Chitinophaga caseinilytica: one gene and its partner. The protein of the gene in region 2 interacts with the protein of the main gene of each other region in a pairwise test. Links are inferred from orthologs where the notes say so. Each region holds a gene or a part of one and is shown on either strand. Other genes may lie near its edges.

Evidence for each region. The genes of interacting proteins can lie anywhere in the genome.
Region 1: the proteins of tsaE (region 2) and rlmB interact in binary tests that used the Escherichia coli proteins (3 or more experiments, as listed by UniProt). The link is inferred for Chitinophaga caseinilytica from one-to-one orthologs.

Annotation. Positions count from the first base shown.
Region 1 is NZ_CP150096.1:5,457,869-5,463,409, reverse strand. What follows is about bases 1,203-4,183. They hold rlmB (23S rRNA (guanosine(2251)-2'-O)-methyltransferase RlmB), read left to right. Parts: upstream 1,203-2,296; coding sequence 2,297-3,070; downstream 3,071-4,183. Other genes in these bases: WJU22_RS22470 (GSCFA domain-containing protein), read left to right, coding at 3,974-4,183; WJU22_RS22475 (hydroxymethylglutaryl-CoA lyase), read left to right, coding at 3,103-3,948; WJU22_RS22485 (NUDIX hydrolase), read left to right, coding at 1,720-2,277; WJU22_RS22490 (GNAT family N-acetyltransferase), read left to right, coding at 1,203-1,632; WJU22_RS22495 (GNAT family N-acetyltransferase), read left to right, coding at 1,203-1,205. Outside these bases: WJU22_RS22500 (EamA family transporter), read left to right, coding at 1-286; more of WJU22_RS22495, read left to right, coding at 270-1,202; more of WJU22_RS22490, read left to right, coding at 1,192-1,202; more of WJU22_RS22470, read left to right, coding at 4,184-4,948; WJU22_RS22465 (hypothetical protein), read left to right, coding at 5,094-5,541. UniProt on the Escherichia coli protein: Specifically methylates the ribose of guanosine 2251 in 23S rRNA.
Region 2 is NZ_CP150096.1:497,239-503,156, forward strand. What follows is about bases 1,409-4,298. They hold tsaE (tRNA (adenosine(37)-N6)-threonylcarbamoyltransferase complex ATPase subunit type 1 TsaE), read left to right. Parts: upstream 1,409-2,567; coding sequence 2,568-3,029; downstream 3,030-4,298. Other genes in these bases: WJU22_RS02035 (cation-translocating P-type ATPase), read right to left, coding at 1,409-2,322; WJU22_RS02045 (alanine dehydrogenase), read left to right, coding at 3,075-4,292. Outside these bases: WJU22_RS02030 (trimeric intracellular cation channel family protein), read right to left, coding at 1-175; more of WJU22_RS02035, read right to left, coding at 214-1,408; WJU22_RS02050 (undecaprenyl-diphosphate phosphatase), read right to left, coding at 4,344-5,126; WJU22_RS02055 (DUF3098 domain-containing protein), read right to left, coding at 5,197-5,448; WJU22_RS02060 (cell division protein FtsX), read right to left, coding at 5,469-5,918. UniProt on the Escherichia coli protein: Required for the formation of a threonylcarbamoyl group on adenosine at position 37 (t(6)A37) in tRNAs that read codons beginning with adenine.

The sequences.
Region 1 (5,541 bases), 5.0 Mb from region 2 along the record:
TTTTTCATCGTTCACCGGAGAATTATGGGGCAGCTTACTGTACCTCGTTTTTATCGGATCATTGTTAAGTTACTCCGCTTACGTTTTCGCCCTGAACAATTTACCGCCTTCGCTGGTATCCATATATGCCTACATCAATCCCATCGTTGCCGTGATCCTCGGGTGGCTCATCCTCCAGGAAAAACTGAACTGGCTCATGGGGCTCTCGTGCATGGTGACCCTCCTGGGCGTGTACCTCGTCAACAAGGCATTCAACAAGCAAAAAAGTTATGAACGCAGCAAATGATATCCGCATCCTGAGCTGGCACCCAGACTACCAGCCGCATTTCGAAAGGCTGAACAAGGCCTGGATCAGCAAATTCTTCCGGCTCGAACCGGTAGACATCGCCGTGCTGGAACATCCGCACGAACATATCATCGCCCCGGGCGGCGACATCATCTTCGTATCCATCGGCAACCAGGTGGTGGGCACGGTGGCTTACCGGCTGAAGTCGGACGATACGGTGGAAATGACGAAAATGGCCGTGGACGAAAGCTTCCAGGGCCGCAAGCTCGGCTGGGCGCTGGGCAAGGCCATCATCGAAAGAGCGGCGGAAAAAGGCTTCGCGAAGATGGTATTGTACTCCAGCCGCCAGCTCACCCCGGCCATCACCATGTACCATAAACTGGGGTTCGAAGAAGTGGAAGTGGAAAACGGGGTATACGAAAGATGCGACATCAAGATGGAAATATCCCTCCGGGAACCGCCGCTGGCGGCACTGTCGAGGGCATTGAAGGAAGAAGTGCTGCAAACGGAGCTCCGGCTTTTGCAGTTCACCGATGAAGAGGCATCTGCCCGTCCTTCCCCCGAAAAATGGAGCAAAAAGGAGATCCTCGGCCATCTCACCGATTCGGCCCTCAACAATTACCCGCGCTTCATCCGCGCGCAGCAGACCGCTTTACTGGAAGCGCCCGGCTACGACCAGGATTTCTGGGTGGAAGCGCGGCAATATATGCGGGAAGACTGGCGCGAGCTGGTGCAGATATGGAAAAGCGTGAACCTGCACATCGTTCGCCTGCTGCCGCTCATTCCGGCCGAAGCGTTGGGGAACGTGCTCGTGATCGGCCAGAACCCGCCGGCTACACTGGAATTCTGGGCCAACGATTACCTTCGTCACTTACAACATCACCTCCATCAAATATTCCCCGTACATGCAAATTATTAAAGCCACGGAAGACCGGCTGAACGCCCTCGCCGCGTTGTTCGACGCCTACCGGCAACATTATGAACAGGCACCTGACGTTGCAGGCGCCGAGGCGTTCCTGCGCGAGCGCCTCCGGCAGCAGGACAGCGTCATTTACCTCGCCGTCGACGAAAACGAAGTAATCGGCTTTACGCAGCTGTATCCCGTTTTTTCCTCGATCGGCATGAAGAAAGCCTGGATTTTGAACGATCTGTTCGTGGCCCCGGCCGCCCGCCGGAAAGGCGCGGCGCGGGAGCTGCTGGCCAAAGCCCGGGAGCTGGGGCAGGAAACGGGCAGCCGTTACCTGATGCTCCAGACCCATTTCGACAATGAAAAGGCGCGGGCGCTGTATGAAAGTACGGGCTGGAAGCTGGACGAAGAATTCGCGTATTACTACCTCTCCTTATAGACAGAAATACAGTTACAAGAACCTATGTACGAAGCGGGCGTCGGCCCGCTTTTTTTCGTTTCGGGGCGAATTGCGTTTATTTGCCGGATGGAACAGCATCAAAACCCCTGGCGCTTCGAGTCTGCCAGTATTCCTTACGAAAACCCCTGGATCAGGGTCACGGAGCGCCGCGGCCTGAACCCGGCCGGCAATCCGGGCATTTACGGGACCGTCCATTTCAAGAACGTGGCCATCGGTGTGGTGGCGATGGACGAGGAGCAGCACATCTGGCTGGTGGGGCAATACCGCGTGCCGCTGGAGGCCTGGAGCTGGGAAATCCCCGAGGGCGGCGGGCCCCATGGCGAAGACCCGCTCATCGCCGCGCAGCGCGAGCTGCTGGAGGAAACAGGGCTCCGGGCACGGCATTGGCGGCCGGTCGTGAAGATGCACCTTTCCAACTCGGTATCCGACGAGTCCGGGATCGTGTTCCTGGCGCAGGGGCTGGAGATGGGGGAGGCGGAGCCGGAGGAGACGGAACAGCTGGCCGTTCGCCGCGTTCCCTTCGAGGAAGCCTACCAGATGGTGAAGGATTTCGGGATCACGGACTCCCTTTCCGTGGCCGCGATCCAAAAGATAAGGCTCATGATGCTGGAAGGGGAGCTTTGAATCCCGTATCTTTGCGCCGATGAACCACCGTTTCAAACCACAGGCTCCCAAGCCCAAACAGTCTTCCCTCATCATCGGCCGCCAGCCCCTGCTGGAAGCCATGAAGAACGGAAAGGCCATCGAGCGCATCTACATGCTCAAAACCGCCTCCGGCGATATTATACCGCAAATCCGCAACCAGGCCACCGAACTGCGTATCCCCATCAACTACGTACCGGTGGAAAAACTCAATAGCCTCACCCAGGCCAACCACCAGGGCGTGGTAGCCCTGGCGGCTTCCGTGGCCTATCTCGACCTCCAGGACGTGATCTCCCATACGGTCGAAAAAGGCGAAACGCCCCTTTTCCTCATCCTCGACGGCATTACCGACGTCCGCAATATCGGCGCCATCGCCCGGAGCGCGGTCTGCTGCGGGGCGCAGGCCATCATCATCCCCGACCGGGGCATCGCCGCGCTGAACGAGGAAGCCCTCAAATCTTCCGCCGGCGCGCTGGAACGCATCGCGATCTGCCGGGTGAACAGCCTGCTAAAAGCCATCGACGAGCTGCATCTCAACGGCATCAAAGTGGTGGCCAGCGAGATGGAGGCCAAATCGAAGCTGCAGGACCTGCCCTGGCGCGAGCCGGTGGCGGTGATCATGGGCTCGGAAGACAAGGGCGTGTACCCGGCGCTGTTGAAAGCGGCCGACGAGCAGTTCCACATCCCCATGCAGAATAATTTCGAATCGTTCAACGTGTCCGTTGCCGCGGGGATCATCCTCTACGAAGCCATGAAACAGCGGTTGGACGCCTGATGGATGAACGGGGGAATTCGTTATTTTAGCGTATGCTCAAAATCATCGAATGCCCGCGAGACGCCATGCAGGGCTGGCCGCGCCAGATCCCTGCCCAGGAGAAGACCGCCTACCTCAACGCCTTGCTGCGCGTAGGTTTCGATACGCTGGACTTCGGCAGCTTCGTGTCTCCCAAAGCCATTCCCCAGATGGCGGACACGGCGGAGGTGCTGGCGGGGCTGGACGAATCGGCCACGAAGCTGCTGGCGATCGTGGCGAACGTCCGCGGGGCGGAAGATGCGGTGGGGCATGAGCGGGTCCATTACCTGGGGTTCCCTTTTTCCATTTCAGAGACGTTCCAGCTGCGGAACGCCAACAAAACGATCGCCGAGTCGCTGGAGCAGGTGCAAACCATCCAGGAGCTTTGCATCAAGAACGAAAAGCAGCTGGTGATCTATATTTCCATGGGCTTCGGTAATCCGTACGGCGATCCGTACAGTCCGGAAGTAGCCCTGGAATGGGCAGACCGGTTCGCGGCCCTGCACATTCCCATCATTTCCCTCGCAGATACGGTAGGCGTGGCGAAGCCGGAGGGTATTTCGGCACTGTTCTCGAAGCTGGTGCCGGCTTACCCGGAGGTGGAGTTCGGGGCGCATTTCCATTCCACGCCGCAGGCCTGGGAGGAGAAGATCGCGGCGGCATGGGATAACGGGTGCCGGCGGTTCGATAGTGCGATCCGCGGCATCGGTGGTTGCCCCATGGCGCAGGATGATCTGGTGGGGAATATTGCCACGGAAAACCTGCTGTGGTTCTGCCAGCAGCGGGGGATCGATACCGGGCTGGATGCAAAGGCTTTTGCGGAAGCGATGGTACAAGCCGATAGCGTGTTCGGTCATTAGCCCGAAATTTTGATACTTTTGCAGCATGAATTTTCGCCTCACTTTCCCGGTGGAGCCGCTGGGGCCTTCCATACACCATTCCGACAAAGTACTGCTGTCGGGCTCCTGTTTCGCTGAAGAGATCGGTTCACGGCTGGAGCAGCACAGGTTCGACGTGTTGCTCAATCCCAACGGCATCCTGTTCAACCCGCTGAGCATCGCCCGGAGCATGACTTCCTACCTGGACGATAAGCGCTATACGGCCGATGAGCTGTTTTTACACGAAGATATCTGGCATAGCTGGGACCATCATTCCCGTTTCTCCGGGACCGACCGCAACGCGGTGTTGCAGCGCATCAACGATTCGCAGGCGGCTGCCGCGGCGCGATTGAAGGAGGCAGACTGGCTGGTGATCACGCTGGGCACGGCGCACGCCTGGTACCTGAAGGAAGACGGCCGCCTGGTGGGCAATTGCCACAAAGTGCCGGATGCATCGTTCACGAAAAAGCTGGTGCCGCTGGATGAGATCATCTCGGCGCTGGACAACATGATGCACCGGCTGTTTTTCGTGAACCGGAAGGTGAACATCCTGTTTACGGTGAGTCCTGTGCGGTATGTGCGCGACGGGGTGGTGGAAAATAATCTGAGCAAGGCGGTATTGTTGCAGGCGGTGCATCATTTGGTGCATAAATTCGACCGGCTGTTTTATTTCCCGGCATATGAGTTGGTGATGGATGATCTGCGGGATTACCGTTTCTTCAAGGAAGACATGGTGCATCCGAACGAGCAGGCGTTGCAGTATGTGTGGGAGCATTTTTTGAAGGCTTGCGTGCAGCCTTCGTCGCAGGAGGTGGCGCGACAGGTGGTGGAGTTGCTGCGTGCGAAAGGCCATAAGCCATTCAATCCTGAAAGCCCTGCGCACAAACAGTTTCTGCAGGCGATGGCGAAGAAGGCGCGCGCGTTGCAGGAACAAAATCCTTCTCTGGATTTCGGAGATTTGTTGCGCTATTTTGAAACGTAGTACTGTAGCGTATTGTAAGATATCGAAGCCGCCTTTTTTAAGGGCGGCTTTTGTTTTTATCACTTTCAATATCCGATTTTCGGAGATGCATATTTTGGCTGGAATTGTTTGGCCTTCTAACTTTGTGAAAAATAAATTACCATTTATGGAAAACCAGGAATTATTGATCACAATTTTTGAGAAAATTAAAGATTTGTCTGTTCAGTTCCAATCGGAATTGACAGCATCCAATGGAGAAGTAAAGAGCGAACTTCAACATGTAAGAACGGGACTAGAGACCGTAAAGCTCGAAATGAAAGAACACTTTGATCGAATTGAGTCAGAATTCGGAAGTCTTAGCGGCCGAATGATAGCCTTGGAGGAGAATTTCGTGGCCCTGCTGACAAATTTTAATATGCACCAGTACAAGCAGGGTGTCGCGTATCAAGAATTCAAAGCTTATTTTGAGCGCATACTTTGTCGGATTGATAATTTGGAATGCAATCAGGCAGAAGTTAACAATCGTTTGAATAACCTGGAATCTGCGCAAGCTGAAACCAATCGCCGATTGGAAGTGTTGGGGGAAACAGTAAAGGAGCAGCATATATCTATTG
Region 2 (5,918 bases):
CCCACACCGGCCGCGTGCCCAGGATCAGGTCGCGCATCGTGCCGCCGCCGATGGAAGTAACGAACGCAGTGAAGCTCACCCCGAATATGTCGTGGTACATCTTCTTGTCCCAAGCCGCCAGCGCGCCGGATATGGCGAACACGAAGGTGCCGATGAGGTCTAACCAGTATATCATTCACGAACGGATTTCGATATACGAATTAACGACAAATTTTAATGGCTTACACGCTTGAAACGAAGTCGAACGGAATTGATGGCCAGCACAACATCCGACAGCCCCATCACCAGCGCGCCCACGATCGGGTTCAGGAATCCGAGCGCCGCCACCGGAATGGCCACCACGTTGTAAATAAAGGCCCAGAAAAGGTTTTGCTTGATGGTAAGATAGGTATGCTTACCCAGTCCCATAGCGAGCGGAAGCGCGCCGAGGTGGTTGTTGAGGAGGATCACGTTTGCGCTCTGCATGGCCACCTGCGTGGAATCGGAGAGCGATACGCCGATGGTCGCCTTCGCCAGCGCCGGCGCGTCGTTGATACCGTCGCCCACCATGGCGGTGGGGGCAACTTGCATGAGGGCGTCGATTTTTTCGAGCTTCTGCTTGGGCGACTGTTCGGCGAACCATGCGTCCATCCCCAGTTCTTCCGCCATTTCGCGGCATTTGCGGGTAGTGTCGCCGCTGAGGAGGATGGTTTTAATACCGGCGGACTGTAGGCTGCCGATGACGGTTTTGGCTTCGGGGCGCAGCTCGTCGGTAAAGTCGAGCCAGCCGGCCAGGGCGCCGTTCTTCAGGAGGTAGATATTGTGGGAATCGTCTGTGGTGAGGTCTTTGGCGAGGAGGAACGATCCCAGTTTCCATTCGTTCCCGTCTTTATCGCTGGCTTGCATGCCGAGGCCTTTTACTTCGCGGACCTGCCGGAGCGTGGTTTCCGGCGTGCCTTTCCACGCGGCGGTGATCGACCGGGCGATGGGGTGGGAAGAATATTTTTCGATGCTGAAAACGAGGGATCGGAAAGTGGCTTCATCGATGCCGGTGGCTTGCCATTGGCCGATGCGGAGCTTCCCGGTGGTGAGGGTGCCGGTTTTATCGAACACGATCTGGCGGATGTTGCGGAACTGTTCGAGCGTGTTGGCGCCTTTGATGAGGATGCCGTTTCGCGCGGCCCTTCCCAATCCTACCATTACCGCCGCAGGCGTGGCGAGCCCCATGGCGCAGGGGCATGCGATGACCAGCACTGCGATCGCCCGCATCATGGCCACCTGCAAAGGCGTTCCGCCGATAAAGTACCAGCCCAGGAACGTCAGCAGCGCGATCCCCAGCACCAGGGGCACAAAAATGGCGCTGATCCTGTCTGCCAGCTTCTGCATGGGCGGCTTGTTGCCCTGCGCCTGCTTCACGAGGTCGATGATGTAAGACAGCACGGTATCTTTCCCCGTAGCCGTGATATATATCTTGATGGAACCGTCTTCCAGGATGGTGCCCCCGATCACTTTATCCTTCTCCTGCTTGCCGACCGGCGCGCTTTCCCCCGTGATCATGGATTCGTTGACGTGGCCGGAGCCCCAGTAAATGGTGCCGTCCATGGGAATTTTATCGCCCGTGTTGACGAGCACGCGGTCGCCGGTGCGCAGGGCACCGTTATCCACTTCGTCTATATGTTCTTCGCCGTTTTCGTGCACATGCAGCCGGCGGGCGGTGGTGTGCTGGAGCCTCGCCAGTTCGGCGATGGCGGTGGTGGTGGATTTGACGGAACGTTCTTCGAGGAGGTTGCCGAGGAACACGAGGGTGAGGATGGCGGCGGTGGTTTCGAAAAAGAGGTAATTTTCTCCCAGGCCCTGCAACGCCCCGATGAGGCTGTAGGCGAAGGCAGCCGTGGCGCCCAGCGTCACGAGCACGTCCATGTTCGCCACGCCGTTGCGCAGGGAGCGGAAGGCGCTTTTCCCGAAATGCGCCATACCAACGAGGTACACCGGTACCGTGAGCGCCAGTTGCACCCAGGGGTTATGCAGCCAATGCCAGTTTACCCACATATGCAGGAGCAGCGGGGCGGTGAATATGGCGCAGAATATGAATTTGAAGGTGAGGGAGGTATAGAAGGGCCGCTGTTGCGCCTCGGCGCCGGGGAGCACCACTTCGTACCCAAGCCCGTTGATGCCGTTGATGATGTCGTTCGCGCTGGCGCCTTCGGGAAGGGTGAAGCGCAATTCTTCCGTGGCCACGCTGATCGCCACCTCTTCCATGCCTTTATTTTCGAGGAATTTGGAGATGGTGAGCGCGCAGCTGGAGCAGTTCATGCCTTTTACCTTGCAACTGATCGTTTCCATATGGAACAAAATTACCGCCGGCGCCCCGCAAACCCATGGGTTTTTAATGCAACAGCGGTGCTATTTCGCCCGGGCGGCGGGCTATCCCGGGCGCCAATGCTGCATTTGGCCGGACGGCGGGAATTATTGCAACACCGGTGCTTTTCCGCCGCCAATTTCGCCGTCAAAACACCTGAAAACGGCATAAAACGGCCGTAAATGCGCGGGAATTGCTAAATTTAGGCTTTGTTAAGGGAAAGACACGTATGAAATTGATTTTCTCTCTGGATGAATTACAGGATGCGGCCCGGCAACTTTGGGCCAATTACCCAAAAGCGCGCGTTTTCGCGTTCAACGGCGATATGGGGGCGGGCAAAACCACCTTCATCAAAGCCCTTTGCGCCGCCAAAGGCGTAAACGGCACCACCGCAAGCCCGACTTTTTCCATCATCAACGAATACCGGTATAAAAACGGCGACGGGCAGGAAAGGACCATCTACCACCTCGACCTTTACCGCCTCAAAAACCTGGAAGAAGCCGTGGAAGCCGGCGTGGAAGATTGTCTCTACCACCCTTCCGCCGTGTCTTTCGTGGAATGGCCGGATGTGGTGACCGACATCCTCCCGGCAGATACCGTACATATCTTCCTGTCCGTCACCCCGGGCCAGCAACGCCAGCTGGTGGCCGGTTCCGCCCATCCGGGGGAATTCAGGCCTTCGCTGCAATAATAAACGTAACTTTGGAAGCCACCCAAACATACAACTGTCATCAATATGGAGCATAGGCCAAAACCTGTTGTGAGTGCCGGTTTCACGTATTCGCCCCTCGAGGAGACGCTGGACATCCCGCAGAAAAATTCCCGCCTTTACATCGGGATACCGAAGGAAACGTCCTTCCAGGAAAACCGCATCGCGCTAACGCCCGACGCGGTCAGCATCCTCACCAATAACGGGCATCATATCGTGGTGGAACATAAAGCCGGCGACGGCTCCCATTTCTACGATACCGACTATTCCGAAGCCGGCGCCGAAATCGTGTATGACAAAAAAGAGGTCTTCAAGGCAGACGTCATCGTGAAATCCGCTCCGCTCAACGATGAGGAGATCGAGCTGCTGCACCCGCACCAGATCGTTATTTCACCCATCCACCTGTCTGTCCTCAAAGCGGAACAGCTGCAGAAAATGATGGACAAGCGGATCACGCTGCTGTCTTTCGAAAACCTGAAAGACGATTCCGGCACCTACCCCATCGTTCGCGCCATGAGTGAGATCGCGGGGTCGGCGGTGATGCTGATCGCGGGGCAATACCTCAGCACGAGCAGCCGCGGGAAAGGCATCCTCCTGGGCGGCATTACCGGTATCCCGCCAACGAAAGTGGTGATCATCGGCGCGGGGATCGTGGGCGAATTCGCCGCACGCACGGCGCTGGCGCTCGGTTCCTCCGTGAAAGTGTTCGACAATAACATTTACAAACTGAAACGGCTCCAGAATAATATCGGCGTTCGCGTTTTCACCTCGGTTATACAGCCGCGGGTGCTCGCCGATCAGCTGCGGACGGCCGACGTGGCCGTGGGCGCCCTGTCTTCCCAAAGCGGGCGCACGCCCATCGTAGTCACCGAATCGATGGTATCTCACATGAAAACCGGGTCGGTGATCGTGGATGTAAGCATCGATCGCGGCGGCTGTTTCGAAACTTCGGAAGTGACCTCGCACGAGAATCCCGTGTTCAAGAAATACGACGTGATCCATTATTGCGTGCCCAACATCCCGTCGGGCTTCGCCGGCACGGCGTCGCAAGCCATCAGCAACGTACTCATGCCGCTGCTGATCGAGGCGGCGGACGATGGCGGGTTCGAGAACCTCGTCTGGATCAAGCGCGGCGTCAGGAACGGGATTTACCTGTACAAAGGCGCCCTCACCAACTATCACCTCAGCGAAAAATTCAAGTTGAAATACACGGACCTGGAGCTCCTCCTCGCCGTGAAAGGATAAAAAAAGGCTGACCACATCACGCGGTCAGCCTTTTTTCATGTATTTGATTTCCTATTTGTTCAGGAAAATTGTCGCGATAATGATGATGCCTACCACGATCCGGTAGTATCCCCACATTTTGAACCCGAATTTCTGTAAGGTCCCGATAAAGAACTTGATGGCGAGCATGGCCACAATAAAGGCCACCACATTGCCGATCAGCAGCAGGCGGATGTTGTCGGGGGAACTGGTGAGCACTTCGTGGTTCTTCAGCAGTTTGTACCCGGTGGCTGCGGCCATGGTGGGCACGGCGAGGAAGAAGGAGAACTCCGCGGCGGCGTGGCGGGTCAGTTTTTGCTGCATGCCGCCGATGATGGTGGCCGCGCTGCGGCTTACGCCGGGAATGAGGGCAATGCATTGGAAAAGACCGATGCGGATGGCGCGGAAATAGTCCATCCCTTCGTCAGACGTGATGGTGGGGTTTTGGAACCATTTATCGACCACCAGCAGTACGAATCCTCCCAGCAGCAGGGTGCAGCCTACGATGAGGGGGCTTTCCAGCCAGGCGTCGATGTAATCGTGGAGCAGGAACCCCAGGATCAGGGCGGGCATAACGCCGAGGATGAGTTTCACATAGAACTGCCATTTGCCGAAATCGATGAATTTCTTCCAGTACAGTACTACCACCGCGAGGATGGCGCCCAGTTGGATGGCGACTTCGAATAATTTGGTGAACTCGTCTCCGTTAATGCCCATCACACTGCTGGCGATGACCATGTGGCCGGTAGACGAGATGGGGATGAATTCGGTTAATCCTTCGATGATGGCTATGATTACGGCTTCTAATGTGCTCATGGTTCAAAATAAGAAAAAGCGATGAGGGCGTCATCGCTATGATTACAATGTGGGTTTACGGTATTGATAATCAGGCTTTCGGCTTTCTCATGATGGCCCAGGCCTCTACTGCGAGGCCGAGGAGGATCACGATGGGGGCCAGGGTGATACGGCGGAAGCTGTACACTTCTTCAGGTGAGAAGCGCGCAGGATCGTCGGAGCTGCCGCCCATCATCAGGAGGAACCCGATAGCGATGAGGATTACACCTGCCAGCATGAGCTGGTAATTGCCTTTCCCGAAGAGAGACCCGGAGGTGGACGGCTTATTTGCTTCTTTGGACATATCTGTAGATTAAATTTGGATCAATATAAATCATCAAGTTTCAACTTGAGGTATTTCATCACCGAGCGATGGGTGCTGAGGAGGGAAATACCGATTCCGAGCCCGACCAGCGCCAGGAACAGGAGGCCCGTCAGCCAGTAGTCGCGCATCCCGCGGAGGCCCGGCAGGGCGGATTCCGCGAAGGAAATCAGACCGATCAGGCAGGCGATGGCCAACACCGCGCTGAGGCCGCCGTTGATGATGCTCCGCCTGTCGAACGGTTTGGCGATGAACCACCGGGTGGCCCCTACCATCTGCATCGTTTTGATGAGGAAACGGTTGCTGTACATGGCGAGGCGGATGGTGTTATCGATGAGGAACAGTACCACGATGCACATCAGTGCGCTGATCACCAGCAGTACGATCCCGATTTTCTTTGCGATTTCCAGCACTTCCGATACGAGCGATTTCTGATAATACAGCTCGCGGAC